3 regions of the Vreelandella sp. GE22 genome follow, and region 2 is predicted to be linked to each of the others. Evidence: predicted binding sites of a transcription regulator. Region 2 holds the regulator's gene; each other region holds the start of a gene.
The links. Region 2 encodes PhoB, which activates phosphate uptake and scavenging genes when phosphate is short. Its sites were predicted from a motif close to TGTCATANNNNTGTCANA; they were not measured.
Positions count from the first base shown of each region.

Region 1: ACWHRL_RS06230 (Na/Pi symporter) is a predicted target of PhoB. The motif match lies at 5,879-5,896, and genes of this name have one in related genera.
Region 3: ugpB (sn-glycerol-3-phosphate ABC transporter substrate-binding protein UgpB) is a predicted target of PhoB. The motif match lies at 7,129-7,146, and genes of this name have one in related genera.

Region 1 is NZ_OZ309110.1:1,314,710-1,325,219, reverse strand. It holds gene ACWHRL_RS06260 (cysteine hydrolase family protein) at 1-461, opposite strand, end outside; gene ACWHRL_RS06255 (nuclear transport factor 2 family protein) at 560-943, opposite strand; gene ACWHRL_RS06250 (hypothetical protein) at 1,117-1,557, opposite strand; gene ACWHRL_RS06245 (PA0069 family radical SAM protein) at 1,849-2,946, shown strand; gene ACWHRL_RS06240 (Na/Pi symporter) at 2,985-4,124, opposite strand; gene ACWHRL_RS06235 (hypothetical protein) at 4,385-4,621, opposite strand; gene ACWHRL_RS06230 (Na/Pi symporter) at 4,626-5,807, opposite strand; gene ACWHRL_RS06225 (bile acid:sodium symporter family protein) at 5,942-6,862, opposite strand; gene ACWHRL_RS06220 (helix-turn-helix domain-containing protein) at 6,983-7,282, shown strand; gene ACWHRL_RS06215 (heavy metal translocating P-type ATPase) at 7,236-9,521, opposite strand; gene ACWHRL_RS06210 (hypothetical protein) at 9,544-9,900, opposite strand; gene ctaD (cytochrome c oxidase subunit I) at 9,905-10,510, opposite strand, start outside.
Region 2 is NZ_OZ309110.1:3,787,385-3,797,894, reverse strand. It holds gene ACWHRL_RS17790 (FAD-dependent oxidoreductase) at 1-697, opposite strand, end outside; gene ACWHRL_RS17785 (chorismate--pyruvate lyase family protein) at 866-1,429, shown strand; gene ubiA (4-hydroxybenzoate octaprenyltransferase) at 1,463-2,353, shown strand; gene phoB (phosphate regulon transcriptional regulator PhoB) at 2,449-3,138, shown strand; gene phoR (phosphate regulon sensor histidine kinase PhoR) at 3,142-4,446, shown strand; gene ACWHRL_RS17765 (hypothetical protein) at 4,741-5,082, shown strand; gene cysZ (sulfate transporter CysZ) at 5,435-6,166, opposite strand; gene phoU (phosphate signaling complex protein PhoU) at 6,234-6,959, opposite strand; gene pstB (phosphate ABC transporter ATP-binding protein PstB) at 6,989-7,795, opposite strand; gene pstA (phosphate ABC transporter permease PstA) at 7,780-9,195, opposite strand; gene ACWHRL_RS17740 (ABC transporter permease subunit) at 9,195-10,307, opposite strand; gene ACWHRL_RS17735 (PstS family phosphate ABC transporter substrate-binding protein) at 10,382-10,510, opposite strand, start outside.
Region 3 is NZ_OZ309110.1:227,279-237,788, forward strand. It holds gene ACWHRL_RS01145 (aldo/keto reductase) at 1-849, opposite strand, end outside; gene ACWHRL_RS01150 (bifunctional metallophosphatase/5'-nucleotidase) at 1,125-2,771, shown strand; gene ACWHRL_RS01155 (sn-glycerol-3-phosphate import ATP-binding protein UgpC) at 2,787-3,839, opposite strand; gene ugpE (sn-glycerol-3-phosphate ABC transporter permease UgpE) at 3,841-4,689, opposite strand; gene ugpA (sn-glycerol-3-phosphate ABC transporter permease UgpA) at 4,705-5,589, opposite strand; gene ugpB (sn-glycerol-3-phosphate ABC transporter substrate-binding protein UgpB) at 5,713-7,041, opposite strand; gene argE (acetylornithine deacetylase) at 7,247-8,413, shown strand; gene ACWHRL_RS01180 (hypothetical protein) at 8,576-9,925, shown strand; gene ACWHRL_RS01185 (hypothetical protein) at 9,979-10,308, opposite strand; gene ACWHRL_RS01190 (YchJ family protein) at 10,456-10,510, shown strand, end outside.

The DNA.
Region 1 (10,510 bases), 1.4 Mb from region 2:
CTGCGCTGGGTGCCCGCAAAATCGCGTTTGGCGAAGGTGAACGTGGCATCTGCCACCACCTGCACCGCAAAGCCCAGGTTACCCGCAGTACGGGCGGTGGCTTCGACCGAGTTGCTGGTACTCACGCCGACGATCACCAGCCGCTGTATGTCGCGAACGCGCAACCAGCGCTCAAGCCCTGAGTGGATGAAGGCGTCCGGCACGTTCTTTTCGACCACGTGCTCGCTGGCTAGTGGCTCGAGCGCTGGCTGAAACTCGACGCCGGGCTGGCCGGGCCAGAACGGTGAATCCGGCGAGCGGGAAATATGGCGGACATGCACGATGGGCGCCCCGGCTTTGCGCCAAACACCCAGCAGGCGCTGAATATTGGCTTCCGCCTGCGGATTGTTGCGCTCCCCCACCGCGGGGTCTTGCATACCGCGCTGCATGTCGATGAGGAGTAAGGCGGGTAAGGCGTGCATGAAAGTCGCGTTCCTTGTTGATCGCAGCGCCAGGTGGATCGAGCCGATAAAGGCACTGCTCGCGGGCGGGACGCCAAGGCGCCCCGCCCGCATCCGCCTTACAACATGCGCGGAATTTGCGAGGAGTGGTGATGAAGAATGGGGGCTTCTTTTGAAAGATCGACCACGTAGCTAAAGCGTGCCTCGAAGTTCAAGAGCTCGCCTTCGACCTCGAAGCGCCAGTTGTACAGGCCGGTCAGCGAGCAGAGCGTCTCGGACATTTCCTGAATGATCAGGGTTTTCTCGTGCAGAGTGATGCTCAAACCCGGGCGCGCGCCGAGGCGCTCGAAATAGTCGCGGTGTTTTTCGCTGTTATTGGCGATGCGGTTCGAAAAGGTCGGGATCAGTACGGCGTTGTCATCGTAGAGGGCGAGCAGCGCTTCTACATCGGCGTCGTTGATCGCTTGCATCCACTCATTCAGCACGTCGTGCGGTGTTCTCATCTTAAACCTCTTCAACAGATAGCGGTGACTTGACGCCGCGGGCTCATACGGCGGTGACCTGACTTGATACGGCAGTTACATCCAATACAGCGAGCCCTTCGCCTTCACGGAAAAGACGTTACACGGTATGTTACCGAAATAGCGCCGCCCTCGCATGTCAAGTTCGCTTAGCGCTAGAAGTGTTTGAAGCGGTAAAAGAGCTTTTGCAAGAAGCTCGAGCCCAACATCAGGGTCAGGCTAAGTATTAAAACGGCCAAAGAGGCGTAGGTGACGCCTCCGCCCCACTCCCAGCGCGATATTACATTGCCGACTTGCTGAACGAACAGATAGACGCCGATCAAGAAGCTGCCCGCGCGAACAAGCCCTGCTTCGTCAACGGATGCATCTGCCTGGGTATCGCTTTGGTGTATTTTTTGCGCAATGGTCGGCGCCTTCAGCCAGAGTACCGCACCGATCAAAAGAGGGACCACCAGGCTTGTCACCATCACGGGGAGCCACGGGGACTCCAACTCTGCCGTAAAGATGTTTTCAAGCGAGAAAGCTAAAGTGTAGAGCGGAGAAACCACCAGATAGATGGCAAGAACACGTATCAGGAGAACGGATAAAGCGTGCATCGAATGCTCCTTAAAAAAAATCCCATGATACGGTTCTTGGATGTGTTCTAAAACATACTAAAACGCCCCGGCGATATACCACCATGGCGACGGTAAGCGCACCGCGTTTGAACGTTTGCCTATAACTTTCCCGACTGGCTGTAATCCCGCTAATTAACCTAAAAGCCACTAATGACAGTTTGGTAAATATTAGTAGCCCCTACTTTTATAAAATTACGCGCTTAAAGGTGACACTTGCGCTGTAGAGGCCTCGTCATATACTGTATTTATATACACTATAAGGATGTCGCAATGGCGCAACCTCTCACGCCGCAAGGCAAGGCGCCTTTTAAAGGCCGAGGCGCCACCTTCGACCCGCACAACCGCTTCGCGCCCTCGAAAAGCGAATACGAGTCCGATGGCTGGTGGCAGGAGGAGGCCCCCACCTCGCTTGCCACCGAAATACGCGAGGAACCGAGTAAAAGCGCGCTTGCCTGGAACAGCTCGCCGGATCTCTCCTTCGATCGTTCCCTGAACCCGTACCGCGGCTGCGAGCATGGCTGTATCTACTGCTTTGCCCGCCCTTCTCACGCCTATTGGGATATGTCGCCGGGGCTCGATTTCGAGACGAAACTGATCGCCCGCACGGGCATGGTCGAGCGTTTGAAAGAGGAGCTCAGCCACCCGGGCTATACTTGCCGCCCTATCAACCTGTCGGGCAATACCGATTGCTACCAGCCCATCGAGGCGAAACACCAAACCACCCGGCGCCTTTTAGAGCTTTTATACCAATGCCGCCATCCGGTCACGCTGGTGACCAAGGGCACCCTCATACTGCGCGATACCGAGCTGCTGGCGAAAATGGCCGAGCATCGCCTGGTACGCGTGCTGGTCAGCCTGACCAGCCTGGATGCGAATTTGAAGCGCACGCTGGAGCCACGCGCAGCCTCGCCCCAGGCGCGGCTGAAGGTGATCCGCGAGCTGAATACGGCGGGTATCCCGGTGGGTGTGCTGGTCTCGCCGGTGATTCCCGGGCTTACCGATCACGAGATCGAGCGGCTGGTCGAGGCCGCGAGCCGCTCTGGCGCGCGCACGGCAAGCTGGATGCTGTTGCGCTTGCCCCGTGAGGTCGCACCGCTGTTCGAAGAGTGGCTTACCACCCACTATCCCGAGCGTGCCGATAAGGTCATGAGCCTGATACGCCAGTGCCGGGGCGGCAAAACCAACGAGGCGGCGTTTGGCAAGCGCTTTCGCGGCGAAGGAGTGTTCGTCGATATGATCGACCAGCGCTTCAAGCGCGCCAGCCGCCAGTGGGGTATGCAGCCCCGGGCCGAGCAGGGCCTCAATACCCGGGACTTCAGAGCGCCCCGCGCTCAGGGTGATCTATTCGACCAGGCCGGTCCCGGCTAACGTTGGTGCGTTCGCAGCTCATTGAGCTATTCAGGGCGTTATCCGGCTATGACGGTAATGGCAATCAACAAGGCGGGCAGCGCGATAAACACGCCCAGCATCCACATACCAGCGACCTCTTTGCGCTCGACGCTGGCCCGGCCCAGCCACTGGGCACCTTTGACCGGCAGCAGGCGTAAAAACGGTACTGTGCCGATAATCAGCACGGCAAACACGTTGAACAGCAGGTGCACCAGCGCGATTTCCAACGCCAGCAGCGCCGTGGGGCCACTGATGGCCGTCGCCGCGAGCAGCGCGGTCATGGTGGTCCCCAGGTTACTGCCAATCGTGAAGGGATAGATTTGGCGTAGGGTAAACGCCCCGGAGCCGGCCATGGGCACCGTCAGGCTGGTGGTCGTCGACGAAGACTGCACCAGTATCGTCACCAGCGCGCCGGACATAACGCCGGTGATCGAGCCGCGCCCGATGGCGCTGAGCATGATCTGCCGGGCGCGCCCGACCATCAGCCTTGATAACAGCTTGCCGATGTAGCGAATGGTAAGAAAGATCATCGCGACCCCCACGAGGATCAGGGCGGCGCCCAACGCCACCTCCGGAAGACGCGAAAGCGCACTCGCCACAAAATCCGCGACCGGATCGGTCGCCTGACCGACGAAATTGACGCGCTCGAGGGAAAGGTCTGCATCGCCGTAAAAGAGCACCGCCACGCGTTCGGCCAGGCGCTCCAGCGGGCTGAATAGAATCTCGATGGGCAGCAGGATGGCGACCGCTAACAGGTTGAAAAAGTCGTGCATCGTCGCGGCGGCAAAGGCGCGACGAAACGCGTTATCGTCTTTCACATGGCCAAGGCTTACCAGGGTGCTGGTCAAGGTGGTGCCCACATTGGCGCCCATGATCATGGGCACCGCCAAGGCCACGGGCAGCCCGCCGGCGACCATACCGACAATCACAGAGGTGACCGTGGAGGAGGATTGAATCAGCGCCGTCGTGATAATGCCGATCATCAGCCCCACGAAGGGGTTGGTGGCAAAGGCGAAGAGTTGTTCGGCTTGATCGCCCAGGGCCAGCTGGAAACCCTCGCCGACGATGGATACCGCACAAATCAGAAAATAAACGAGCAGCGCAAGCGCCAGCCATTGCCCCAGTTGGCCGCGTCGTATTTTTTGTTGATGGTACATGACGTTACTCTCTGCCCGGCGCCTGGCCGTCTCTACCATGGCGAGACGCTCCAGCGGCTTATACGCATCAAAGCGCTCAACGCTTTAGCCTGCACCATCAACGTGACATCCTGGTGACAAGGACGCCGTGTCGTCTTTGCCAGTTTGTCTGCCGCTACATCATCGAAAACCGGGGGCGATCGCCCGCGCCCTGGGTCGCCACCCCAGAAGATCATCTCGGTGATGGCGAAACTTCAGAAGGGCCTTGCATGCGCTGAATATCAGCGCTCGCCACGGCGTTCGCGTAGCTCGCTGAGCACCAGTGCAAAAAAGCCGCGAATTTCCTGAAGCCTGGGCCGGGCCTCGTGAATGAGCGTATCCACCGACTCGATCTCGCGGTGCTGGTCCTCACGGGCGGCGAGCTCGGTTCTGATCTCCTCTATCAGTTCGGCGGAGTCGTTCAACATGGCCTTGAGCTCGGCGGTTGATGTGCTTTCGAGGCGTTGTTCAAAACTCATGGCGTTATCCTAGCATCGTCGTAATGGCAATGAGCGCTGCGGGCAGCGCAACGAAAGCACCCAGCACCCAGGCGGCCGCCAATGTTTTACGCTCGGCGGCCAGGTCGCCGAGCCGCCGGGCCCCCTTGACGGGCAGCAGGCGTAAAAACGGCAGGCCGCCGATGATGAGGATGGCAAAGAGGTTGAAGAAGAGATGAACCAGGGCGATTTCCAACGCCAGCATAGCGTGCTCGCCACTCACGGCGGTTGCGGCCAGCAAAGCGGTAAAGGTGGTACCGACGTTCCCGCCCAGGGTGAAGGGGTAGATCTGCCTTAACGTAAAGGTGCCGGAGCCCGCCAGCGGGACCATCAAGCTGGTCGTGGTCGACGAGGACTGTACCAGAATGGTCACCAGCGTGCCGGAGATGACGCCGGTTACCGGGCCACGGCCGATGGCATTATTCATGATGCGCTTGGCACGACCCACCATCAGTTTCTTGAGCAGTTTGCCAATGTAGCGAATGGATAAAAAGATGGCTGTAATGCCGATCGCGATCATCACGATGCCGCCGAGTATGGTAGGCAGCCCTGAGACCAGGCTCTCTACCGAGCCCGTGACGGGGTCGGTGGCAAAACCCAGCAGGTCCGCGTTCTCGATCGACAAATCCGCATCACCGTAGAAAAGCTCGGCTACTTGCAGCGCTATACGCTCCAGCGGGCTAAAGAGTATTTCCAGCGGCAGTAGAATCGCCACCGCCAGAAAATTGAAAAAGTCGTGCACCGTGGCCGCGGCGAAAGCGCGGCGAAACTCGTCTTTATTGCGCACGTGCCCCAGGCTCACCAAGGTATTGGTCATGGTAGTGCCGATATTGGCGCCCATGACCATCGGCACGGCGATCGCCACCGGCAAGCCCCCGGCCACCATGGCCACGATAATGGAGGTTACCGTCGAGGAGGACTGAATCAACGAGGTGGCCACGATACCGACCATGAGCCCCACCAAGGGGTTGGTGGCGAACTCGAAAAGCTGCTCGGCCTGGCCGCCCGTGGCGGTGCTGAAACCGTCGCCGATCACCGAAACCGCACAAATAAGGCAATAAATCAGCAAAAGCAGCGTTAGCCAATGCGTGGCTCGCCCACCTCGCGCACTGCTTTCTTCATCGTCGCGCGTAGTATGATCGGCTACGCTTGTCGTCGCTTCGGTCATCGTCTTACCCTCAGTAGGAAGTAAAGCGTGCTCGCTCTCTGACTAAGCTTTACCCAGCATGACCGACAACCAATGACAATAAAGTGACCAGCGTCCTTCTGAGTTGATTATTTCACCGTCGTTTAAACAGGTTTTCAGCCCCGCGCCAGTATTTTGGCCGCGATGGGTGAGGTGATCATCTGAATCACCGCAAAGAAGGCAGCGGGAATCGCGACTTCCGAGGGCAAACCGGAGGCCGCCACGAACGCCGCGGCAATGCTGAACTCCTTTTTGCTAACGGTGAACAGGTAAGTGATGATCTCCTTGCGGTCACGCGTGACCAGCCGCGAGGCCATGCCGACCAGGTAGCCCGCAAGGTTCAGACAAAGCGCCGCGCCCGCGATCACGAAAGCGTACGCGCCGTAGCCGATGATGGTCTCGGCGTTGGGCCCGACCACGGCCAGCAGTATCAACAGGTAGACGCTGGAGCCAAGGCCTGCATAGGTGGCGTCGAAACGCGCTAAAAAGCCCGTGAACATCGTGCGCAAGGTGACACCCAACACCGTGGGTAGTAAAACGATCAACACCAGCTCGACGATGATCGCCCCTAGAGGAACCTCTAGCTGAATGCCCGTTAGCCACAAAAACAAAACGGGCACGATGAACGGCGAAAGCGCGGTATTGATGGCGTTAAACACGGCCGCCAACGCCACGTTACCCCGCGCCATGAGCACCAATAACGGCGATGACACATCCGTTGGCAAGGTGCCCAGCAGCATCTGCCCCGCCGCCAAGGGGCCGCTTCCGAAAAATAGCCGCCCGGTCAGCCATCCGACAAGCGACATCGGCCCATAGACGAGCCCTAGCGCCAACAACGGCCGCGAGGGTTTGCGCATCACCTTTCGCACGTCGTGGGCATCGAAGGTCAGGCTGATGATAAACATCAAAAGTGCCAGCAAGACCCCGATAGCGGGTTCGAGTAAAAGCCCGGTTTCGGGCACCATCAGCCCCAGGGCGGCGGCGACCACGACCAACAAAAGAAGCTGATCCTCAACGAAAGATATAATACGGGTCATGCGGTTACGTTCGCTCCCTCGATAGGCTAGCCATGCTCATGGGCTGTATATTCCTGCGCTTTATAGGCATGCTCTGTATATTCACCTTATCTTTTCAGCGACTTCCACTGGCAGACCTTCATGACCGACACGCCCAGCAAGACCCAGCTCAGTTTTTACCGCCGCCTGTATACCGCCCACCTGATCAGCGAAGGCGCGGGCAGCGTGCCCGAACTGATCAGTGCCACCGGCATGCCGCGGCGTACCGCCCAGGACACCATCGCATCCCTGGGCGAGCTGGATATTCGCTGCGTGTTTCACAACCTCGAGGGCGAGCGCCACAATATCGGCCGTTACGTGATCGAGACCTGGGGCCCTATCGATGCGCGCTGGGTTAAGGCGAACGCCGAGCGGCTGGGCCAAGTGCTGGGTTACCTATAGTAGCACCTGACGACGGTGGTGGCGCCTCTTCGGGCTCGGCCCAGGCCAGGCGGGCAGCATTGAGCGTGACGCTTAAAGAGCTTGCCGCCATGGCAAGCACCGCCGCCAACGGCGGTATCGCCATGACCACCACCAGCCCTAGCGCCAGGGTGTTATAAAGCGCCGAGAACGCCAGATTTTGAAGCATCACCCGGCGAGTGCGTTTGGCAATGGCGAGCAGGCGCACCACCCCGCCGATGCCCGGCGTCAAAAGTTGGGCCGCTGCGCCCTCGCGGGCGGCCTCGCTTGCCTGCATGGGCGCAACCCCTACCCCGGCGGCGGCCAGGCTGAGCGTATCGTTAACGCCGTCGCCTACGTAAAGAACCGGTGAGGCGAGCCCGGCCAGTAGCTGGGCTTTCGCCTCCGGCGAGCGCTGGGCGTAGCAAGCGTTCGGGGCGAAGCCGACCTCCTTGCCCAGCCAGCCCACCGCCCCCTGGCGGTCGCCGCTGATCAGCGCGGTCAGATACCCCAGACGATGCAACTCCTCCAGGCTTTCTTTTGCGTCTTCGACCGCCGGGTCGGCCAGATAAAAAGTAGCCAACCAGCCCGAGCGGTCGGCCAGTACGACCTGGGAGGCGAAGGCGTAATCGGAGTGGGCGGCACTGTCCGCCAGCGCCACGCCTTGTTCGCCAAGCCAGGCGGCACTGCCCAGCCGCCAGTGCTCGCCGCTTTCGAACTCGACGGTGCGCCCGGCGCCGGCGGACTCTTCTACACGGGCAATCGCGCTGGTGCCTTGCTCGGTATCCTGAGGCTCGAACCCACTTGCCCAGCGTAAAAGCCCAAGGCTTAACGGGTGCTCGCTTTGGCGCGCGCTCGCGGTCAGCTTTGAGTAAAAATCCTGGGGGAAGGAGGCTTCGCGAAGCGCGAAATGTACCACGCGATGCTTATTGGCCGTGAGCGTGCCGGTTTTATCGAAAGCGACAGCGCGCACTTGAGCCAGCACCTCGAAGGCGGCGGGGTCTCTTATCGCAACCCCGCTTTGCATGGCCTGGCCGCTGCCGGCAAGCGTTGCCAGGGGTACGGCAAGCCCCACCGCACAAGGGCAGGCGACGACCAGCACTGAAAGCGCACGAACCACCGCCTCTTCCCAACCGGCGCCCAGAATAGCCGCCGCTGGCAGGGTCATCAGCGCAAGCAGCAGCGCCGCCGGGCTCAGCCAAGCGGCGAAACGGTCGGCGAGCTTATGAAGCTCGCCCTTTTGGGTTTGTAAAAGCCGCATTTGCTCGCACAAACGATCCACGCGCCGCTCACCGGCGGCGGCGGTAACGCAAAGCGCTATAGTGTGATCTTTAGCGCCACCGGCCAGGTAGCGATAGCCCGCGTACACATGCTGGCCACTGTAAAAGTAGCGCGGCACGCTTTCCCCGGAGAGCGTGGCGGTATCGAACCAGCCAGGCGCCTTTAAAGTGGCGTCCAACAGCAGGGTGTCGCCGCGCGCTAAAAGCAGGGTGTCGCCGGGGCGCGCCTCGTTGAGCGCGAAGGTTTGGGGGCCGCCGTCCCGGTCAAGGGTCACGCCGCCTTCGGGAAGCGCCAGAGCGTCGAAGGCCTTCAGCCCGCGCTGGCGGCAAAGGGTTTCGGCAAGGCGCCCCACCAGCAAAAGCGCGATCAGCATGACGGCGGTATCGAAGTACACCTCGATCGAGCCGCGCCAAAGAAGCCAGCCCGACACGGCCACCGCGCCCAGCACGCCCAGGCTTACCAGTACGTCCATGCCTGGGCGCCTTGCAAGCAGCGTACGAAAGCCGGCGCGGTAGAAAGGGATTCCCGAATAAAACACCACGGGCAGCGCAAAGGCGCCGGAGACCCAGGCCATGACGGTTTCGACCCGCCCCACCGGCACCGCCCCTGCGTAGATCAGGATAGAGGCGAGCATCGTCCACATACCAAATACCGCCGCCACCATCAGGCGAAGGCTTAGGTAGCGGCTCTCTTTTTCGAGACGCTCGGCGGCATCCTGAACCGCCTCGAGTTCGCTTATCCGATAGCCGATGCGCGCGACTTTCGGGGCCAGTGTCGAGAGCGCCGCGGCGCCCGCCTCGCCTTTTACCCACACCGTGGCTGTTGGGTAGTGAACGCTGGCCGCCGAGATACCGGTAGCGCGCTTTAGCACGCCCTCGACGGCCAGCGCACAGCTGGTGCACCACATGCCGTGAAGGCTATAAAGCGCGGTGGTTTCAGCGCCGGGTAGGTCGCGGCTCATGGTATCGATGGCCCAGCAAGGCTTACAAGCAGGGCGGCACGCCGATGATCGGCATGCCGGCAAAGACCACCCCGAACGCAGAAAACAGATAAAGCCCGGCGGAGACCAGCGCGTGAAACCGCGGCCGCCCGGTGTGCTCTTTGCCCACCTGCCAGCCCGCCCAGGTCAGCCATAGCAGGGCAAGTGTGGTTAGCACGCTGAAAAGCCCCAGCCCCAGGTTGAGCCCGGTCATCGCTCCCTGGTCCGGCGCCGGCGGCGCCACGGCGCAGGCAACCGAGAGGCCGCCATACACCGCGACGAACCAGATACTCCAGAGCGTCAAGCCAACCACCAGATGGGCGGGATGGGTCAGGTGAAGTCGTCGAAAAGCGGTTTGCATTCAATTAGCCTCCAATGACCCGGGGCAGCACGCCAAGCGCGCCGACCAGCACCCAGAACGTCACCACGTTGTAGCGCCAAAGCTGCACCACCACCGCGGGCTCGAAGGGCGCGTGACGGCCCACGTAGCCATAGTGGACGCGAAGCCCCTGCATGGCGGACAAGATCATCGCCAGGCCACCGTGGAACAGCGCGTAAACGAGCCCGACCAGCAGTATCGCATCGTGGCTCGTTTCGGTCGGGGCAAGCCCGGCGGTGAACAGGGACCATATGATCAGCCCTACCTGAACCGCGCCCAGCAGCGCGCTGAGATAGAAGCCGCTCATCAAGCCTTTATCGCGCTGGCGGCGAAGCCCGCGAACCAGCTTCTCCATCACCCCGGCCCCCAAAGTGAGCGCCAGCCCGGCCACCACCAGTACCACCAGCGAAAGCGGCGAAACCTCCGGCATGCGCCACTGCGGCGAGACGGTCCATAGATAGAACCAGCCAAACAGATAAGAGAGGAAAAACGAGCCATTGGCGATCGAAAACGTTGCCATGGCCCAAACGCCCGGGCCGCTCATGGTGCGCGAGTGAAGCGGCGGATCGCCTTCGTTGACCTCGGCGTCCGG
Region 2 (10,510 bases):
GCACCAGATCGTCGTGTTCATCCGTTGCGATAGCGCTCACCGTGCGACCCAGCGCCAAGGCGATGCCGCCCGCTTCGAAGGCGCTGCCCAGCGCCTCGCCAAGCGGTGCGGGTAGAAGGCGCGGTAGCGGCGTGGCTTCCGGGGCGATTAGCGTGACCTGGTGACCCGCGGCGTGCAGGTCGTTGGCGAATTCGCAGCCGACCAGTCCTGCGCCAATGACCGCCACCCGGGCACTGCGCGAAGCCAGTGCTTCATGCAAGCCCCGGTAGTCCTCCAGGTCGTTCACGCTGAAAAAGCGCCCGGCCAGCGTGTCGGGCACGTCAAGGGCCATGCGTGGGCTGGCGCCGGTGGCCAGCACGAGCTTTTCGAAAGCAAGCTGCTCGCCGTTGGAAAGCGTCAGGCGGCGGCTATCGGCGTCGAGCGCGGTGACATGGGTATGGGCGCGCAGCGTGGCGTCGAGCTCGCGGGCCACCTCATCGGCGCTTTGCCTGGCGAGTGCCTCGGGTGCCAGGCGCTTGCCAAAGCCCGTGGAGAGCAGCGGTTTGCTGTACTCATCGCCGCTGTCGAAGCTCACCAGGGTGATCGAGCGGGCGTCACCTTGGCGCCGCAATGCCCGGGCCAGACCGACACCGGCCATGCCGGTGCCCAGGACGATCAGATCCACCGGCTTTTCGGTTTGAGAGAAGGAGTGGGTCATGTCATCACCCAGTGTTGGAACCATGATGTTTTAAATGACGGTCTTTAAGCGACTGTCTTTAAATGAACGGTCTTTAAATGAACGGTCTTCAAGAAAACGTCGTTGAGAAAAGTGCGTCAGAACGTCATGTTACACTAGCTTCAACGACTTGACCGCCCTGGAGGTCGCGTGGCTTCACACCTTTTGCACCCTACCCCCTACGCGCGCTGGCAACCCGTGAACGCGCTGCGCCCGGCCATGAGTGCTGCCTGGTGGCAGTGGGTGGCCTCGACCGATTCCCTGACCCAGCGGCTGGTCTCGGCAGGCCGGCCCAGCCCCTTTCGCGTGCAGCTTTTGCGCCAAACGGTGGGGGTGCCCACCCGCGACGAGGCGCAGGCATTGGGCCTGGCGCCGCGCCGCTTGGCCTGGCTTCGTGAAGTGGCCCTGTGCGTGGATGATGCCCCTTGGGTTGTGGCGCGTTCGGTGGCGCCTCTCGAGCAGCTTCAGGGGCAACACCTAAAACGCCTTGGCGAACGTTCACTGGGTAGCTGGCTGTTTCGCCAGCCGGACCTTGTACGCGGGCCCCTCTTTGCTACCCGCCAGCGGCCAGCGTTTGCCCGCCACTTGTGTCCTCCTGGGGTGGCCGGGGTATGGGCGCGGCGTTCGGTCTTTTATCACGCAGGCCTGGCGCTATTGGTCCAGGAGGCCTTTTTATCCACGATGGCGGATGATCTTGGCATGGCTTCGCGCTAGGCTAGACGCGCGTTTTGTCTTTGAGAGGTAAGCATGGATCGTTCACTGCTGCGTCCTACCGGGTGGTCTCGGGCGGCGGATTTCATCACCCTGATGCGCCTGGACCGGCCCATCGGCACCTGGCTTTTGATGTGGCCTACCCTTTGGGCGCTGTGGGTAGCCGCCGAAGGCGTGCCGGGGCGCGGCGTGCTGCTGATCTTTATCGCCGGGGTCTACACCATGCGCGCGGCGGGCTGCGTGGTGAACGACTACGCCGACCGCCACTTCGATGGCCACGTCAAGCGTACTAAAAACCGGCCACTGGCGACCGGGCGCATCAGCGAGACCGAAGCCAAACTGCTGTTCACCTTGCTGGTCGCCGCCTCCTTCGTGCTGGTCCTGCTGACCAACTGGTTTACCGTGGCCCTCTCGTTGGGCGGCGTGGCGCTGGCGTTTATCTACCCCTTCATGAAGCGCTATACCCATTTCCCGCAAGTGGTACTGGGCGCCGCGTTCTCCTGGGCGATCCCCATGGCGTTCGGCGCGGTACTGGGCTTCGTTCCTCTCGAAGCGTGGATCCTGTTTTTGGCCAACGTGCTGTGGACCGTCGCCTACGACACCCAATACGCGATGGTGGATCGTGACGATGACCTGAAAATCGGCATCAAGTCGACCGCCGTGCTGTTTGGCGAGGCCGACCGGCTGATCATCGGGCTGCTGCAGGCGGCCACGCTTGTGTTGCTGGCGCTGGTGGGCTGGCGTGTAGGGCTTGGCGGGTTCTTCTGGCTGGGCCTTGGGGCCATGGCGGTGACTTTCGTGCATCAGCAGCGCTTGATCGTGGGCCGCGAGCGCGACGCGTGCTTTCAGGCGTTTTTGAACAACCACTGGTCGGGGCTTCTGGTATTTGCCGGGCTGGCATTGAGCGGGTGGCCGGTGACAGGCTAATGTCGAAGTTGTCATAAAACTGTCACCCGTGCATGGTGTGATTGTCACCGATATGTCATCGAACCACTTTCGTCTGGACACCGTGAGGCCTGCCAATGACCGCCAAGACCGTTTTGATCGTCGATGATGAGGCACCTATTCGTGAGATGATCGCGGTGGCGCTGGAAATGGCGGACTATCGCGTGCTCGAAGCGGACAATGCCCAGGACGCCCACGCCCTGGTCGTGGATCATCAGCCGGACCTTCTGCTGCTTGACTGGATGATGCCCGGCACCAGTGGGATCGAGCTTGCAAGGCGCCTGAAGCGCGAAGAGGCGACCGCCGAGATCCCGATCATCATGCTGACCGCCAAGGGCGAAGAAGATAACAAGATCCAGGGCCTCGAAGCGGGGGCTGATGACTACATCACCAAGCCGTTTTCGCCTCGCGAACTGGTGGCGCGTTTGAAAGCGGTGCTGCGCCGAACGACGCCACGCGGCGTGGAAGACCCCATCGAAATCAACGGTTTGATGCTCGATCCGGTAAGCCATCGGGTCAGCGCCCACGGCAAGGCATTGGATATGGGGCCCACCGAATACCGCTTACTGCAGTTTTTCATGACCCACCAGGAGCGCGCCTACACCCGCAGCCAACTGTTGGATCAGGTATGGGGCGGCAACGTCTACGTCGAAGAGCGCACCGTGGATGTGCATATCCGCCGTCTGCGCAAGGCGTTGGGCGATGTCCACCAGAACCTGATTCAAACGGTGCGCGGCACCGGGTACCGCTTCTCCGCCCGGGTGTAGCGCGTGCGTTTGTGGAGCCGAGAGCTTTGGCGTATCGCGGGGCTGGCCACCCTCGGCGTCGTCCTGGGTTGGCTGTTTGGCTCGCCGGGGCTGGGGCTGTCCGCGGGTTTGGGGGCGTGTCTTTTCTACCATCTGCGCCAACTGCGTACCCTGCACCAGTGGCTGACGTTCACGCCCAACGAAGAGCCCCCCGCGGCCAAGGGGCTATGGGGTGAGCTGCTGGACCGGCTTTACCGCTATCAGAAAAGCCAGCGAATCACGCAAAGCCGACTAAGAGCCACCTTGGCGCGCATTCAGGAGTCCTCCGAGGCGATGCGCGACAGTGTGGTCATGCTCGACCGCAACGGTGATCTCGAATGGTGGAACAGCGCCGCCCACCAGATGCTGGGACTGCAAACCGCGCACGACCGCGGCCAGCACATTACCAATTTGCTGCGCGATCCCGCCTTCGTACGCTACTTCTCGGCGCGTCAGTACAGCGAGCCATTAACGCTTACCTCGCCCATCGACGAGCGGCGTATTCTCGAGTATCAAATCACGCTCTACGGCGATGACGAGCGCCTGGTGATGGCGCGCGACATTACCAGGCTGCACCGCCTGGAGCAGATGCGCCGTGACTTCGTGGCCAACGTGTCCCACGAGTTACGCACGCCGCTTACCGTGCTTTCGGGTTACCTGGAAACCTACAGCGATTTAAAAGACGAGCTGCCGCCCCGGTTGGGGCGCAGTATCGGCCAAATGCAGGCGCAAACGTTGCGTATGCAGAACCTGGTCAATGACCTGCTACTGCTTTCCCGGTTGGAAATCGACCAGGGCGGCAAGGATCATCAGCCGTTGGCGCTGGCGCCACTTTTACAAAGCATTCACCAGGATGCCAACGCTCTTTCCCAGCAGCAGCATACCGAGTCCCAGCGTATCGAGCTTGTGATCGAAAGCGACGCGCGGCTGATCGGAAGCGAGCAGGAGCTTCGAAGCGCCGTTTCCAACCTGATGTTCAACGCCGTGCGTTACGCCCCTGGGGGGAGCGAGATCACCCTGCGTTACGCCCCCCTTCCCGACGGCGGCGTGTGTATCGAAGTGGAAGATAATGGACACGGTATCGACCCGGTCCATATTCCCCGCCTGACCGAGCGCTTCTACCGTGTGGATAAAGGCCGCAGTACGGCCACTGGCGGCACCGGGCTCGGGCTTGCCATCGTGAAACACGTCCTGCTGCGCCACGATGGCAAGCTTCAAATCGACTCTCACCCTCAGCAGGGGGCGCGTTTTCGCTGCGTCTTTCCCGTCTCGCGTATTGCTCAGACCTAGGTATATGAGACCAAAGTTGTACAGTGTGTCAAAATGGCATACAAGAATGGGTCACAAATTGTCTATGTGTCATTATTAGCCACTTTTTATTGATGCAAACGCTGTTGTCCAGCTTTCTGTATAAGACTTGTAATATTTTAAGTTGCTGTTTTTAAAGTTATATTGATTTTTATGCCATGTTTGGCACAGCCTCTGCAAAGCTTTTGGTAAGAAAGACAGCTGCTTCAAAGTAGTCGACCGAAAGGTACTCTTTCTTACTTTAAGCGGTAACCACAGCGATTCAGGAGGTGGAATATGATGTCCAAGGAGCTACTCAAGAAAGCCGGTATCGTAGGTATTTCGTTTGGTCTGTTGGCAAGCCCGATGGCATTCGCAGATACCACCGATCATCCGTCGATCGAAGAAAATCAGGACAGCATGGTCGAGCACGATCCGGCGCAAGAGTCATCAGGTGTCAACATGAACACCAACACCAATGACAACCCGGATTACACTCAGGAAGAGCTTGAAACCGACCATCACACCCAAGGCCCCAACGATGAAACTATCGGTGAGCCGGACTCAATGGGTACTTCCACTGAAGAGGGTTCAGAAACCTCTCCGGAAGGCGTTGTCGAGAAAAACTCTGAGTCGTAAGTAACATTTTGTTGCAATTTACGTACAAAACATTACGCTTAGGGAGTGAGCATTTATAAGGGACAGGATGTCCCACCGCATGGATGCTCCAAACGATTCAAGGATTGAATCAAGCGACGATCAAAAACGTTAGTTAGGGTTAGATTCCACGGTTGGAGCCCCTCAAAAGGATAGGAAGCTTTCGTTAAGCATCGCAATCGCTAAGCATAAATGAAGACCCCGCCTTGTAGCGGGGTCTAGTTTTTATGGGTATAACGTTTTGTTTGCTGTGAGCCTTTTGATCACTATAAAGGTTTGCGCCTCGATCCTCTCCTGTATCCCATGTTTCAAAAGCCTGCGATACCAGCCAGCCTCAATCATGAGTCAACTGCTTGATATCCCGGTAATGGGCGTCCCACATCAGCACCGCTCCGGCCACGGCCCCGGGTAGCAAGAAAAGGTTGGCAAGCGGTATCCAGGTAATCAGCGTGACAAGCCCCCCGTAGCTCATGCTCGGCCACCAGCGTGCGGCCAGGCGTTGGCGCATGTCTTTAAAGCTCACCTTGTTGTTATCCATGGGGTAGTCCAGGTAGGTGATGGCCATTACCCATGCGGAAAAAAGCGCCCAGAGTAGTGGAGCCACTAAATTGAGCCCGGGTATCCAGCTTAGAATGAACAGCAGAGCAGCGCGGGGCAAAATATAGCGCAGCTTGACCAGCTCGCGCCCCACGGCGTCCAGAGCCGTTTTCGCCAGGCCCCGGTCGTCCAGCGGCTCGACACCGGTGGCGCTGCGCTCTATGTGAGCGGCCAAAAAGCCGTAAAAAGGAGCGGCGATTAGATGCGTCACCAGCGTGAAGGTAAAAAATATCGCCACCAGCAGGCTCAAGACGAACAGCGGCCAGATCAGCCAGGAGAGCCAGTCAAGCCAGGCCGGTATGCTCGCCATGGCATGGTCCAGCCAGCCGGAAAAGCGCCGAGCAGTGAAGCTTGCAAGACTGATGTAGACGATCAGATTGATCAGGATGGGTAGAAATATATAGCGCCGTAGTCCTTTTCGATAGACCAGGCGAATGCCCTGGCTCAGGGCGGAGACCGCAGTTAGCATCGAGGATCCTTATAAATACGCCCAGTTGGAATGCCTGGGCGTATTGCAGGCTCAACGCTTTAAAAGGTCAAGGCTTTTTTAGCATCTGCTCATCGAGGCTTTCTGGCGCGGTGTGGCGAATATCGAGCCCTTTCACCAGGTAGACGACGTACTCGGCCAGGTTGTTGGCGTGATCGCCCACGCGCTCGAGCGCTCGCAGCACCCACATGATGCTCAGCACCGAGCTGATCGAGCGCGAATCCTCCATCATGAAGGTCATCAGCGAGCGCATGGCGCTGCCGTATTCGTCGTCCACGGATTCGTCTTCGCGCACGACCTGCATGGCAAGTTCGGTATCGAAGCGGGCAAAGGCGGTGAGCGCATCGCGCAGCATCTTGCGAACGTGCTCGCTAATATGGCGCACCTCGACGAGGCCACGAATACCGCTGCTGTTGTCGGATAGCGTCAGGGCGTTACGCGCGATCTTGCTGGCTTCGTCGCCGATGCGCTCCAAATCCGACGTGGCGCGAATCACCGCCAGTACCAGGCGCAGGTCCGAGGCGGCGGGTTGGCGCCTGGCGAGTACGCGGGTGCACTCCTCGTCGATCTTCAACTGCATGTCGTTGACCTGGCGGTCGTTGTCGCGCACCTCTTCGGCCAAGTGGCTGTCGTTTTCCATCAGCGCGTGTACGGCGTTTTGTACCTGCTTTTCGACCAGCCCACCCATCGCCATCAGACGGGTTTTCAGCTCTTCCAGCTCCTGATTGAACTGGCGCGAAATATGCTGGCTATGGGTATCGCTTGTAATATCCATCGAGCACTCCTGCGGGGATCGGCGCCGGGCTATGTGACCCGGCCGGTGATGTAGTTTTCGGTCCGCTGCTGTTTCGGGTTGGTAAAGACCTGGTCGGTCGGGCCGTATTCGACGAGCTCGCCGTTATTTAAAAAGGCGGTGTAATCGGATACTCGAGCGGCCTGCTGCATGTTGTGCGTCACCAGCACCAGGGTCAGCTCGTTTTTAAGATTGCGAATCAACTCCTCGATTTTGAGCGTGGAGATCGGATCCAGTGCCGAGGCCGGCTCGTCGAGCAGCAGTACGTCGGGCCTGACCGCTAGGGTGCGCGCGATCACCAGCCGCTGCTGTTGGCCGCCGGATAAAAGCCACGCCGAGCGGTGCAGGCGATCCTTCACCTCGTCCCAAAGCGCGGCGGAGCTAAGCGCCCACTCGATGATGTCGTCGCGCTTGCGCTTGGGCAAGCGCCGCTCCAGGCGCAGGCCAAAGGCCACGTTTTCGTAGATCGACATCGGGAAGGGGTTGGGGGTTTGAAACACCATGCCCACTCGACGGCGAAGCTCGCTCACATTGATGTCCGCCTCGAAAATATCGCGCTCTTCAAGCTCGATACGGCCGTGATGAACGGCGCTTTCGTTAAGGTCGTGCAGCCGGTTGAACGCGCGCAAAAGCGAGGACTTACCGCACCCGGAGGGGCCGATAAACGCGGTGACCCGGTGGCGCGGCACTTGCAGCGTTAGCGCCTTGAGCGCGGGTTTGCCGCCATAGGTCAGGCTGAAGTCCTGGACATTCAAACAGCGCTGTTCGGCGTCGAACGTCACTACCGGCGGCGGTGCGACTTTCAAGGGCGCGACCATGACTCTCCTCGTTGACGCCGTAAATAATGACGTAGAAATATGGCAGTTAGGTTAAGCACCAGCACGATCAGCACCAATAAAAGCGCCGTGGCGTAAACCAGCGGAATGGCGGCCTCGACATCATCGCCATGAAAAGCGGTATCAAATAGATGATAGCCAAGATGCATGAATTTGCGCTCGAGATGCAGGTAGGGAAACTCCCCGTCCAGCGGCATCTGCGGGGCCAGCTTGGCGACGCCGACCAGCATCAGCGGTGCTACTTCTCCCGCGGCCCGGGCCACGGCCAGAATCACGCCGGTCAGCATTGCCGGTGTCGCCATGGGAAGCACGACCCGGGTCAGCATCTCCAGACGGGTCGCGCCCAGCGCCACGGCGCCTTCGCGCTGGGCGATGGGCACGCGTGCCAGGCCCTCTTCGGTGGCCACGATCACCACCGGCAGCGTCAGCAGGGCAAGCGTCAATGAGGCCCACAAAAGCCCACCGGTACCGAAGGTGGGCGAGGGCAGGGCGTCATCGAAAAACCAGCGGTCGATCGAGCCCCCTACGCCGTAAACGAACACGCCTAACCCGAACACGCCGTAAACGATCGAAGGGACACCGGCCAGGTTGCGCACGCCGATACGCACCAGCCGGGTCAGGCGATTCTGATGGGCGATCTCGTTGAGATAGATCGCCGCCAGTACACCAAAGGGCGTCACGATCACCGACATCAAAATCACCATTAAAAGCGTGCCGAAAATGGCCGGCCAGACCCCGCCGCCGGTATTGGCCGCCCGTGGGCCTTCGCTCAAAAATCGCCACACGCCTCGCCCCCAAACGGCGGTTTTTTCCAGAAAGGAGAGCGCATTGGGCGTCTGGAAAGCGCTGACGCTTGAAAGCGGCTGCACCAGGCGCTGCCCCTGGCTGGTGAGCAGTATTAGCTGGCCGTCCGGGCGGTGCTCCCGGGGTGTATCGACCAACCCGGCAACGCGCGTTCGGGCGGCGGTGCCGGTTAGACGCTCGCCTTCGAGCTCCAAAGTGCTCAGACGGCCGATGATATCCCCCCTGGGGCTTCGCTCGAGCCGTACCACGTCATCGGGGGTGGACCGGCTTGTGATCTCGTCCAGCGCGATCCAGCGCCAGTCGGCGCCGGTTCGTTCGCGGTTGCCGGTAAAGTAAAGCCGCTCGGCGCCCTCGCCCTGGGGAATGGGGGCTTCGCGTATTGGCTGGCCGATCACCTGCTCGCCGGAGCGCAGCGTCAGCTCTTCGAGCGTGGCCGGCCAGAAATGCCCCAGCCCTTTGACGGTGAGCAGCGTGAGCAGCGTCGCCAGCATCAAAAGCGACAGCGCTACGCAGCCGGCGCAGAGCCAGGCCCACAGGGTATCGCCTGGCCAAAAGCGGCGCTGACCAGCGCGTACCATCAATACCCCCCCAGCCGCTGGTAGCGGCGGCGCAGGCGCTGGCGAACGACTTCCGCCAGGGTGTTGACCAAAAAGGTGAACATAAATAGCACGAGTGCAGCCAAAATCAGCAGGTGATAGGTCATCCCGTCCGGCGGCGCCTCGGGCAGCTCGATGGCGATCGCCGCCGAAAACGAGCGCAGCCCCTCGAAGGGGCTCAGGCTCATGAGCGCGGCGTTACTGCTCGCCATGAGGACGATCATGGTTTCGCCCACGGCGCGGCCGGCGCCGATCATCACCGCCGAAAAGATGCCCGGCCCCGCCATGGGCAGGGCGACCTTCCAAAGCGCCTGCCAGCGGCTGGCACCGAGGGCCTGGGCGCCTTCCATCAGCGTTTGGGGCGTCCCGTAAAGCGCATCTTCGGCCAGCGAATAAACGCTTGGAATGATGGCAAACCCCATGGCAAGGCCGACGATCAGCGTATTGCGGGTGGTGTAATCGATGCCGAAGCGCTGATCCAGCAGCCGGGCCAGGTCGCCGCCCAGCCACTGCTGCTCGATCATGGGCGCAAGCCAGAGGGCGAGTGCCGCCATGACGGCGAACCAGGGCAACAGCCAGAGCCCGGCCCGGTCGAGCGATAGCCTTCGGCGCAGCGCTTTCGGCGACCTATGCCATAAAACGCCTGCCAGCGCCGCGCTCAGTGGCAGCCACACCAGAAGTGTCAGCGTGCTGGCAAGGTGGTGCTCCACCCAGGGCGCCAGCACGAGCCCCGCCACGAAGCCGATGACGACGCCGGGCACCGCCTCCATCAGCTCCAGGGTCGGCTTGATCCGCGCACGAAGCCGCTCGGTCATGAACAGGGCCGAAAAAACCGCCGCGCCCAGCGCCAACGGCACCGCCAACAGCAGCGCAGCCAGGGCGGCCTTGAGCGTGCCCCAGGCCAGAGGCGACAGCCGCGCCAGCGAGAAATCGTCGAACCGGGTCAACAGCGGAAGCGTTTCCCATACCAAAAACACGCCGATGGCCAGAATCGCCAGCAGCACGCCAACGCCGGCGGCGGTGATCATGGCGATGGCTAAACGGTCCTTGAGTGTTCGCCAGGACAAAGGCCCAGGCAAGGCAGATCGCGTCATAGGAACATCATAAGAGAGCGCGTGGGGTAACCGGAGTGGAGCATCAGCTCTCCTTAACGTAAGTCATTTTTATGTCAATCGTGTGACAGCGGCGGCGTTTCGAGCTGCTCGGCGGTGAGCGGTACAAAGCCTGCGTCCCGCACGATTTGCTGGCCCTCGAGGGACATGATCAGTTCGATGAAGGCCTGCTCCACCGGGGGCAG
Region 3 (10,510 bases), 320 kb from region 2:
GGTCACGCCGGGGCGATCCTTAAGCCAGGCAAGGCATGTGCGCGGGATCGAGGTGCCGTGGGCTTCGCCGATCTCGGCCAGAAGCTCGATAATGTCGTAAGCGCGTTCCATGTCGTGCACGTAGGGCTCGGGCCAGCCGTTACCCTGGCGGGTGCCTTCCGGCGCTTTCTGGCCGCGACGCACCTTGCCGTTGAAGAGCCCTTCACCCAGCGGCCCCCACACCAGGGTGCCGATGTTCTGGTCGATGGCCAGCGGCATCAGCTCGTATTCCGCCTCGCGGGATTCCGGCGTGTAATAGATCTGCTGGCTGATCGGGCCCGCCAGATTGTGAAGCTCGGCTTTACCGATGGTCTTCATCATCTGCCAGCCGGTGAAATTGGAAGTGCCGTAGTAGCGAATCTTGCCGCTTTGCACCAGGTGATCGAGGGCGTAGAGCATCTCCTCGACCGGGGTCACGCCGTCCCAGTTGTGCATCTGGTACAGATCGATATGGTCGGTGCCCAGGCGCTTCAGGCTCGCTTCACACGCGTTGATCAGGTGGTAGCGCGAAAAGCCGCTGTGGTTGGGGTTGCCGCCCAGCGGGCTTCGCGCCTTGGAGGCGAGAATGATGTCGTTACGCTTCTCACCCAGCGCCTTGCCGGTAATCTCCTCGGCCTCGCCCATGGAGTAGAGATCGGCGGTGTCGATCAGGTTCACCCCGGCGTCCAGGGCCATGTCGATCTGGCGCTTGGCGCCGGCTACATCGACACTTGCGGCTTTTTCGAAGCCGGCGCTGCCGCCAAACGGCACGGTGCCCAGCACGATTTCAGAAACCAGCAGGCCAGAGTTTCCCAACGGGCGATATTTCATTTCGGCAGCATCCCTGTTAAACGAAAGTAGTATTGCATTTGCTCGTGAGCATGGCGGTTTTTAAGCCTAGGTGATGGTCTGTATTTGTCAAAGGCTCGGCTGCCCCCGCCGGCCGGGCCGCTTCGCCGCGAAAAAAGCGTGTTTCGGTGCCAACAGAAGATGCGGGCCCTTAATAAACGTCACAAATGCTGTTAATAATTATAGAGAATGCGATTTGGGCGCGGCGCCATCGTTTCGCCAGCGCAACGTATAAAACAGGATTAAAAGGAATTGCCATGTTGTCATCGAAAAGCGGGTCCTGGGGGATGGGCGTATCGGCCGGTGCATTGATACTCGCGTTCTCGCCCGGCGTGCTCGCCGCCCCCTACACGCTCACTATCTTTCACACCAACGACCTGCACGGGCGTACTGACCAGTACCCGCAACTGGTGAGCGCCCTCGACGAGGCGCGCAGCCAGTTCGGCGAGGGCCTGTTGCTCGATGCCGGCGATATCTTCTCCGGCACGCTCTACTTCAACGAGTTTCGCGGTCAGGACGCCGTCGCGTTCATGAACCGGATGGGCTATGACGCCTTCGTGCCCGGCAACCACGAGTTCGATTTGAACGACCCGGAAGCGGGCCACCAGGCGCTGGCGGATCTTTTCACCGCGGCCGAGTTTCCCATTGTGGGCGCGAACCTGGATTTCTCCGCCGCGCCGGAGTTTGCCGATCTACTGGGGGATTCGATCAGCGCCGAGCCTCAAGCGGGTCACTTGTACGATGGCATCGTGGTCGAGCACGGCGGCGAGCAAATCGGTATTTTCGGGCTCAGCACGCAATCAAGCGAAGAAGTCTCGAGCCCGGGCAACGTGACCATCGGGGATTACCGCGAAGCGGCCGAGGCGATGGTGGCGGCGTTTGAAGCCGAGGGCATCGACAAGATCGTCGCGCTCACGCACCTGGGCTACGACAGCGACCCGAGCGTTGGCAACGACGTGCTGCTCGCCCAGCATGTGGAAGGGATCGACGTGATCATCGGCGGGCACAGCCACACGCGCCTGGACGCCCCCGTGGTGATCAGCGAAAACGACCGGGGCGAGCCTAAAACGCCCACCGTGATCGGCCAGGCGAACGAGTACGGCAAGTACCTGGGGGTGATGCAGGTCACCTTCGACGATGACGGTTTGGTGACGGACGCCACCGGCGAGCTGCTCGCCACCGAAGACTTCGAGCCGGATCTCGAGGCGGCTGCGATGCTCGAACCCTACACCGCGCGTATCGAAGAAGTGCGCGATACCCAGGTAGGCGCCCACCTTGATACAGCGCTTCCCAACCCACGCCACGGCAATGGGGATGAAACGAGCGTGCGCGCCGATGAAACGGCGCTTGGGAACCTGATTGCCGATGGCCAACTGGCCGCTGCCCGCCAGGTGAACCCGGACACCGTACTGGCGCTGCAAAACGGCGGCGGCGTTCGCGAGCCGATAGCGGCGGGGGATGTGTCTGTTGGCGAGCTGATCGCGGTGCAGCCTTTCGGTAACCGGCTGACGCTGATGGACGTCACCGGCGCCGAGCTGCTCGAGACCTTCGAGATCGCTCTCGCCAACGCCCCGGAAGAAAGCGGCGCCTTTCTGCAGGTCTCCCGCGGGGTCGAGGTCGTGTATGACAGCCGCGAACCCGCCGGCGAGCGGGTGGTGAGCCTGAAAGTGACCCAGGACGGCGAGCTTATGGATATCGACCCGGCGCGGACCTACGTGATCGCCACCAACAACTTCACCGCCGCCGGAGGCGACAGCCATACCGCGCTCGAAGCGGCACATGATGATGACCGCAGCCATATCGTAGGCAACACCGACTGGGAAATGCTGCGCGACTACATGGTGGCCGAAGGCGAGGTCGCGCCCCAGGTAGAAGGGCGCATCGTGGATGTCGCCCGCCCATAACCCGCCAGTAGGGCGTTAACCGGTACGCTTGCCGGTTGCGCTCTCAAAGGGGTGAAGCGCTTCGCGAGAGACATAAAAGCGCAGCGTTTCACCCTCTTTCACCGGCGGCTGGCCGCTGGCGCGAATCACCGTGGGCTGGTCGCTATCCAGCAAACGCACGTAGAGGTGGCTCTCCGCCCCCGCGGCCTCATAAAGCTCCAGGGTGGAATCGATCACCAGGTGTGGGGCATCGGGTGGGGTCAGGCGCATGTCGTCCGGGCGAATGCCGACCACGTCGGTGTCCGCCGGCAGGTCCGCCAGCAGCTCGCGGGCGCCGCGGTTTTGCAGGTACTCGATGGCCACCATATTCATCGCCGGCGAGCCGATGAACCCGGCCACGAACATCGACGCCGGGCGGGCGTAGATCTCCATGGGCGTACCCACCTGCTCGATTTGTCCGGCGTTCAAGACCACCAGCCGGTCGCCCAGGGTCATCGCCTCCAACTGGTCGTGGGTCACATAAAGGCTGGTGGTTTTTAGCCGGCGCTGGAGCTGTTTGATTTCGACCCGCATCTGCACGCGCAGCTTGGCGTCCAGGTTAGAGAGCGGCTCGTCGAACAAGAACGCCGCGGGCTCGCGCACCAGCGCCCGGCCCATGGCCACGCGCTGGCGCTGGCCGCCGGAAAGATTGCGCGGCTTGCGCGGTAGGTACTCTTCGATCTCGAGCATTTTGGCCGCTTTGCGCACCCGCTCCTCGATGGCGGGCTTTTTGAAGCCGCGGTTCTTGAGCCCGTAGGCCAGATTGTTATACACCGTCATGTGCGGGTAGAGCGCGTAGTTCTGAAACACCATGGCGATATCGCGCTGGGCGGGCTCTAACGTATTGACCACCCGGTCGCCGATTTTCAGCGTGCCCTCGGAAATCGTCTCGAGCCCGGCAACCATGCGTAAAAGTGTGGATTTCCCGCAGCCGGACGGCCCCACCAGCACCACGAATTCGCCGTCCTCGATGGCCAGGTCCACACCTTTGACGGCCTGCACGTTGCCGGCGTAGGTTTTCTTGAGTCCTTCCAGGGTAATACTGGCCATCCTATTTCTCCGTCTCGGTCAGGCCTTTCACGAACAGTTTCTGCATCAACAGCACCACCAGCACCGGCGGCAGCATGGCAAGCGTCACCGTCGCCATGATCAAATTCCAGGCGGGCACCCGGTCCGAGGAGGCCATCAGGCGCTTGATGCCCAGCACGATGGTGTAAAAGTCCTCGTCGGTGGTGACCAAAAGCGGCCACAGGTACTGCACCCAGCCGTAGATGAACATGATCACGAACAGTGCGGCGATATTGGTGATCGACACCGGAAGCAAGATGTCCTTGAAGAACTTCATGGGTCCGGCGCCGTCGACCCGGCTCGCTTCCATCAGCTCCTCGGGCACGGTCATGAAGAACTGGCGAAACAGAAAGGTCGCGGTGGCCGAGGCGATCAGCGGAAGCGTGAGCCCGGCGTAGGAGTTGAGCATCCCTAAATCCGCCACCACCGCGTAGGTCGGGATGATGCGCACCTCGACCGGCAGCATCAGCGTGATGAAGATGAGCCAGAACGCCAGCATACGAAACCGGAAACGAAAGTAGACGATCGCGAAGGCCGAGATGATCGAAATCGCGATCTTGCCGATGGCAATCGTCAGCGCCATGATCAGCGAGTTGCCCAGCATCAGCCATACCGGCGGCGCGCCGCCCACCTGCCAGCCCGAGGTCAGCATCTGCTTGTAGGAGGCCCACATGTTGTCGCCGGGAAGCAGCGGCATCACCCCGCGCACGAAGGCGCCGGGTTCGTGGGTCGAGGCGATGAACGCCACGTACACCGGAAACGCCACCACCAGTACGCCGGCAATCAATACCAGGTGGGTCAGAATGTTCAGATAGGGTCTGTTTTCGACCATGATGGATCCCTGTGCCTAGTAGTTGACGCGACGTTCCACGTAGCGGAACTGGATGAACGTCAGCACGATCACGATGCCCATCAACATGACCGACTGGGCGGAGGACGAACCGATGTTGAGCCCGGCCACCCCGTCGGTGTAGACCTTGTAGACCAGCGTCATCGTCGCCTGGCCCGGCCCGCCGCCGGTGGTGGCGTCGATCACCCCGAAGGTCTCGAACATCACGTAGTTGATGTTGATGATCAGCAAGAAGAAGGTGGTCGGTGATAAAAGCGGGAAGACGATGGTCCAGAAGCGTTTGAACGGCGTGGCGCCGTCGATAGCCGCGGCCTCGATCAATGAATGGGGCACCGACTGAAGCCCGGCCAGAAAGAACAGAAAGTTGTAGGAAATCTGCTTCCAGGCGGCGGCGATGGTGATCAGGATCATCGCCTGGCTACCCGAGACCCGGTGGTTCCAGTTGATACCGAACCAGTCGAGCAAGTGGGGCAGAAGGCCGATGGTCGGGTTGAACAGAAACCACCACAACACCCCGGCGACCACCGGGGCCACGGCGTAGGGCCAGACCAGCAGCGTGGTGTAGAACCGGGCGCTTTTCAGCACCCGGTTGACGCACACCGCCAGTAAAAGTGCGGTGCCCATGGAAAGCGCGGTGACCGAGACGGCAAAAATCGCCGTGCGTCCTAAAGCGTTCAAGTAGCTGGGGTCGGCCAGCACCCGGGCGTAGTTGGCAAGGCCCACGAAGGTGGTGTTGAAGCCGAAGGCGTCGGTGCGCTCGAAGCTCGACTTCACCGCCTGGGTCGCCGGCCAGATAAAGAACACCAGGGTGATCGCCAACTGCGGCGCTAACAAAAAGAAGGGAAGCCACCGGCTTTGATAGGTGGAGCGTTTGGTCTGCATGAGGCGTCCTGTTGAACCCGGCCCGGAGAAAACCCACCCATAGGTCCGCGTCGTCGGGCGTATGGGTGGGCCCTCACAACAAACCCCGGCTATAGGAGCCGGGGTTCGAGTGGTGCCGCTAAATTAGTTATTGGCGGCTTCGAAGTCGCGCAGGATCTGGTTGCCGCGCTCTACCGCGTCATCCAGTGCCTCCTGGCCGCTCTTGTTACCCGCCAGCACCGCCTGGAACTCTTCGTCCAGCACCATGCGTACCTGGGTGTAGTTGCCAAAGCGCAGGCCCTTGGAGTTCTCGGTGGGTTCGTTGAGGTTGATCTGCTCGATGGCGATATCCGCGCCCGGGTTCTCGTCGTAGTAGCCGTGCTGCTGGGTCAGCTCGAACGCTTCGGTAGTGATCGGCAGATACCCCGTGCCCTGGTGCCACTCGGCCTGAACTTCGGGAAGCGAGAGATACTCCAAAAATTCCGCAACGCCGGTGTACTCGTCGTCTTCGTGGCCGGAAAGGACCCAAAGCGTGGCGCCACCGATGATTGAGTTCTGCGGCGCGCCGTCCACGTCGTTATAAACAGGCAGCATGCCAAAGCCGACTTCGAAGTCCGAGTTGGCCAGCACGTCCGCCCGCGATGCGGAGGAGTTCATGTACATCGCGCAGTCGCCGGAGTAGAACGAGGGCGCTGCGTCCGGGCCGTTGGCCGGGCCGCCGTAGCTATACACACCGCTATCCGACCACTCCTTGATCTGATCCCAAAACCGCGCCTGCTCTTCGCCGTTAAAGGTGAACTCGGTTTCAAGGCCGCCGAAACCGTTCTCTTGGGTGCCGATCGGCAGATCGTGCAGCGCCGAGAAGTTCTCAAGCCCCACCCAGTTGGCCGCGTAGGCCATGGTGAAACCACAGGACGCCGCGCCTTCATCGACGATCTGTTGACCCATCTCGCCCATTTCCTGCCAGGTGGTCGGCGGGGTTTCCGGGTCGAGGCCGGCCGCTTCGAAAGCGTCCTTGTTGTAGTAGAGAATCGGCGTGGAGGAGTTGAACGGCATGGAGAGCATGTTGCCGTCGGTGTCGGTGTAGTAGCCGGTCACCACGGGCAGGTAGTCGTCCGGATCGAAGTCACTGCCGTGCTCTTCCATCAGCTCGAAGACCGGGTAGATCGCGCCCCGGGCGGCCATCATGGTGCCGGTGCCGACTTCGTAGATCTGGACGATGTGCGGCTGCTGGCCGGCGCGGAAGGCGGCGATGGTGTTGACCATCGTCTCTTCGTACTCGCCACGATACGAAGGGTTCACCCGGTATTCGTCCTGGGAGGCGTTGAAGTCCTCGGCCAGCGCGCTCAAGCGCTCGCCCAGCTCCCCGCCCATGGAGTGCCACCAGGTGATCTCGGTGGCGGCCTGGGCGGAAACGCTCAAGGTAGCCGCCGCGATGCCTACAGAGAGGGCACGTAACGTGAAACGAGACATAAAAGCTCCTTTAGGGCCTGGGATCGGCCGGGTGGCACAGTACGTTTATGGCGTTTTTTTTGGTTGCACTGAACATTAGTGAGTGTACATGACATTTTGATGAACGCTACGCGCAGCCCCCGGTTTGCTCATGCAACTTTGGCCGTAGGCGGTGCGCCCCCGGCGGTGATAGGGTAATGAAAAGACGTCAATCAAGGGCCACGCCATGACCGATGCACAAGCGCTACTCAGCCAACTGGTTGCTTTCGATACCACTTCCCGCGGCTCCAACCTGGCGCTGATCGAATTCGTCGAAGGGTATCTCGCCGAATACGGCGTTACCTCGGAGCGGGTAATGAGCCCTTGCGGCACCAAGGCGAATTTGATCGCGCGCATTGGCCCGGACGCCCCGGGCGGGGTGCTGCTCTCCGGCCACACCGACGTGGTGCCGGTCGAAGGCCAGCCCTGGTCGACGGACCCTTTTACGCTGGTCGAAGGCGACGACGACCGCCTTTACGGGCGCGGCACCTGCGACATGAAGGGCTTCATCGCCTGCGCGCTTTCCATGGTGCCCGAATGGGTGAAAGCGCCGCTCAAACAGCCCATTTACTTCGGTTTTTCCTATGACGAGGAGATCGGCTGCGTCGGCGCCCCGGCGCTGATCGAACGCTTTTTCGACCACTACTCGACCACCGCGCATGTGATCGTCGGCGAGCCCACCAGTATGCAGCCGGTGGTGGCGCAAAAGGGGGCGACCAACCTGCGCACCACGGTCACCGGGCGCGAGGCGCACAGCAGCCAAGTCAATCAGGGCACCTCGGCCATTCACGTGGCCGCCCGCCTGGTCACCTTCATCGAGGAGACCATGGCCGCGCTGGTGGAAGAAGGTAAGGTGGACGAGGCGTTCAACGTGCCCCACACCAGCCTGCACGTGGGGCGTATCAAGGGTGGCACGGCGATCAACATCACCGCGCGGGAGTGTCAGTTCGAGTGGGAGATTCGTCATCTGCCTTCTGAGACCTTCGAGGACGTTTTCGCCCGCTTCGAAGCCTTCGGCGAATCGCTTCGTGCGGATCTAAAGGCCCGGGGCAAGAGCGTCGAGATCGACACCGAAGCGCTCAACGTGACGGTGCCGGGCCTGGCGGATCGCGACAACGATGCGGTACTGCGCCTGGCCAAAACGCACCTGCCAAGCGAGTGCGAAAGCCACGCCGTGGCCTACGCCACCGAGGCCGGCCAGTTCCAGGGCCAGGGACTGCAAACCATCATTCTCGGCCCGGGTAGTATTGCCCAGGCCCACCAGCCCGACGAGTACATCGACAAAAGCGAGCTTACGGCGTGCCTGGATTTCATGACCCGGATGGGTAAAGCTCTCGAGCTGCCACTGTCCTAGCGCCCCGCCCGTTTGCGCGTCGGCCAGCATCGCTAATCGGGTCCCTGTGTCGCGAAGAAGGTATCGCAAACAAAGTGTTGCGTCATGCCCAGTAACATTAGGATAATGTAAAATAGTGGTAGACTATTTTGCCGATAAGCTTGGTCAATTGAGGAGGTAGCGGTGAGCGGGAAATTCAATCTATGGGCAGGTGCTGCCGCGGTGCTGCTACTGGCGGGCTGTGGAAGCGACTACCCGGATCAGGCAGAAATTTCCGCCGAGGGCGGGCTCGACCCCTCCATGTTCGATCAGACTCGGCAGGCGCGGGTGTACTACTTCGATGAACAAGCCATCGATGAAGCCACCGAGTTACAGCAATTCAATAGCGCTTTGACCGCATGGCTGGCCTCGCCCGGCGACGAGCTACCCGACGTTGAGTTTCCTGACGATGCGCAAGAGCTCTGGGAAGCGACGCAAACGTTCCAGCAGCAGCGCGAAAACCAGGACGCGGTTTGGCGTGCGCATCTTGAAGAAAGTACGGCGCCGCTGGAAGCCGAACTGGAAACCGAGCAAAGCGAGCTTGCAAAGCTCGAAGAGACCCAAGCGGCGTTTGACGAGGCGCTGGCGCCCGCGGATCAAAAAATAGCGGAATTGGAAGCGCGCATCGAGGAGACGGTCGAGCGTCAGGCCGAGATGGAGCGGGTCGTGGTCGAAGGCTGGAATGACTATATTCTGGAAAACGATCTGGCGGTCAGAACGCTCGACCCCGAGCGCAGCCGGGTATTTTCTTATGGCGGCAGGACGAACACCGATAGCTGCCCCGCCTCCACCGACGACGTGACGGTGGACCGCCTGGCAGAGGAAGATACCTGCTATCGGCTCTGGCTGCCGGATGAAACGCTGCACCCCGCGCCCATCAACGAGCAATATGCCGCCTTGTTTGACGAGTACCGCGAGCTTTCTGAGCTGCGCGGGCGCCCGTACGGCGTGCAAAGCGAGGACGATACGCTTAATCAGCAGCTTCGCGAGGCAAAGGAAGAACGCTCGCAGGATTTGATTCGCGCTGAAAACCGCAACGGCGATCACCGTCAGCTGGCACGCGAGCTTGGCAATGCCGAGCGCCGGATCGGCAGAATCCAGCAGCAGCTCGGCAGAGCGGAAAGCGAGCGAGCGCGGGAAACCTTCGAGCGCAATCGGCTACGCGAACACCGTAACAACGTGCAGCAGCAGTTGGAGCGCTATGTCGCGTTGGAAGCGAACGCTATCGTCGACAGTGTCGCCCACTCCGAGGCATCCACCGCGTCGGCGTTTGCGCTCGAACATCACGCAGAGCTGCTGGTCTTCGACCTTCCCGTCAGCACCTTCCTGGGCACGGGCAATCTGCTGACCCTCGAAGACATGCGCGAGCCCGGCGAGCAGGAAACTCTGGACGTCGTGCTCAGCGACGCTCATTCACAAATGGTATCCCAACGTGAACTGTACACCGGCATCGTCGAGCAGGTAGCGCTCGCGGGCCAGGCATTCGGTGAGTAAGCGGAACAAAAACACCCGCCTGGGCGGGTGTTTTTTGACAAGCCGAGCCGTGCTTACAGGCCGGGCAACTTTTCGGGGAGCGGGTGCTCCTCATAAAGCTCGGCCTTGGCGTCGCGCATGACGTCTTCACAGGCTTGCTGGTGAGCCAGCTGGGTGATCAGGCCCTGGGTGACTTCAAAGCCCTTGGCCAGGCAGGTGTCGACCTCGGCGCGGCTCACAAAAGGTGAAACATGGCAATCGATCTTGATCGTACGGCCACCGCCTTGAAGGCGGTCGGCAAACCGACGCAATCGCCAGGCGATGCGCTCTTTCCAATGGGCTGATTCTACTGCGCCTTCGTTTACGCTAAACGTGCACTGCCACTCCGGTCTGTATACCTTCATGAGAACCTCCGATGCGTCTGGAAAGATGGTTTGGTCGTGTTTCGTACTCCGTCTTTTTTGGTAATGTGACTCTGCTACTATACCCGCATAAACCGTCACCGATACAGGAAAATGGCCCAGCACACGTGCGTTAATAGGGCCACCGTTATGACCTCGAGCCTGCTTACAAGTTGCCCCTGCGATAGCACCGCGGCGTACAAGG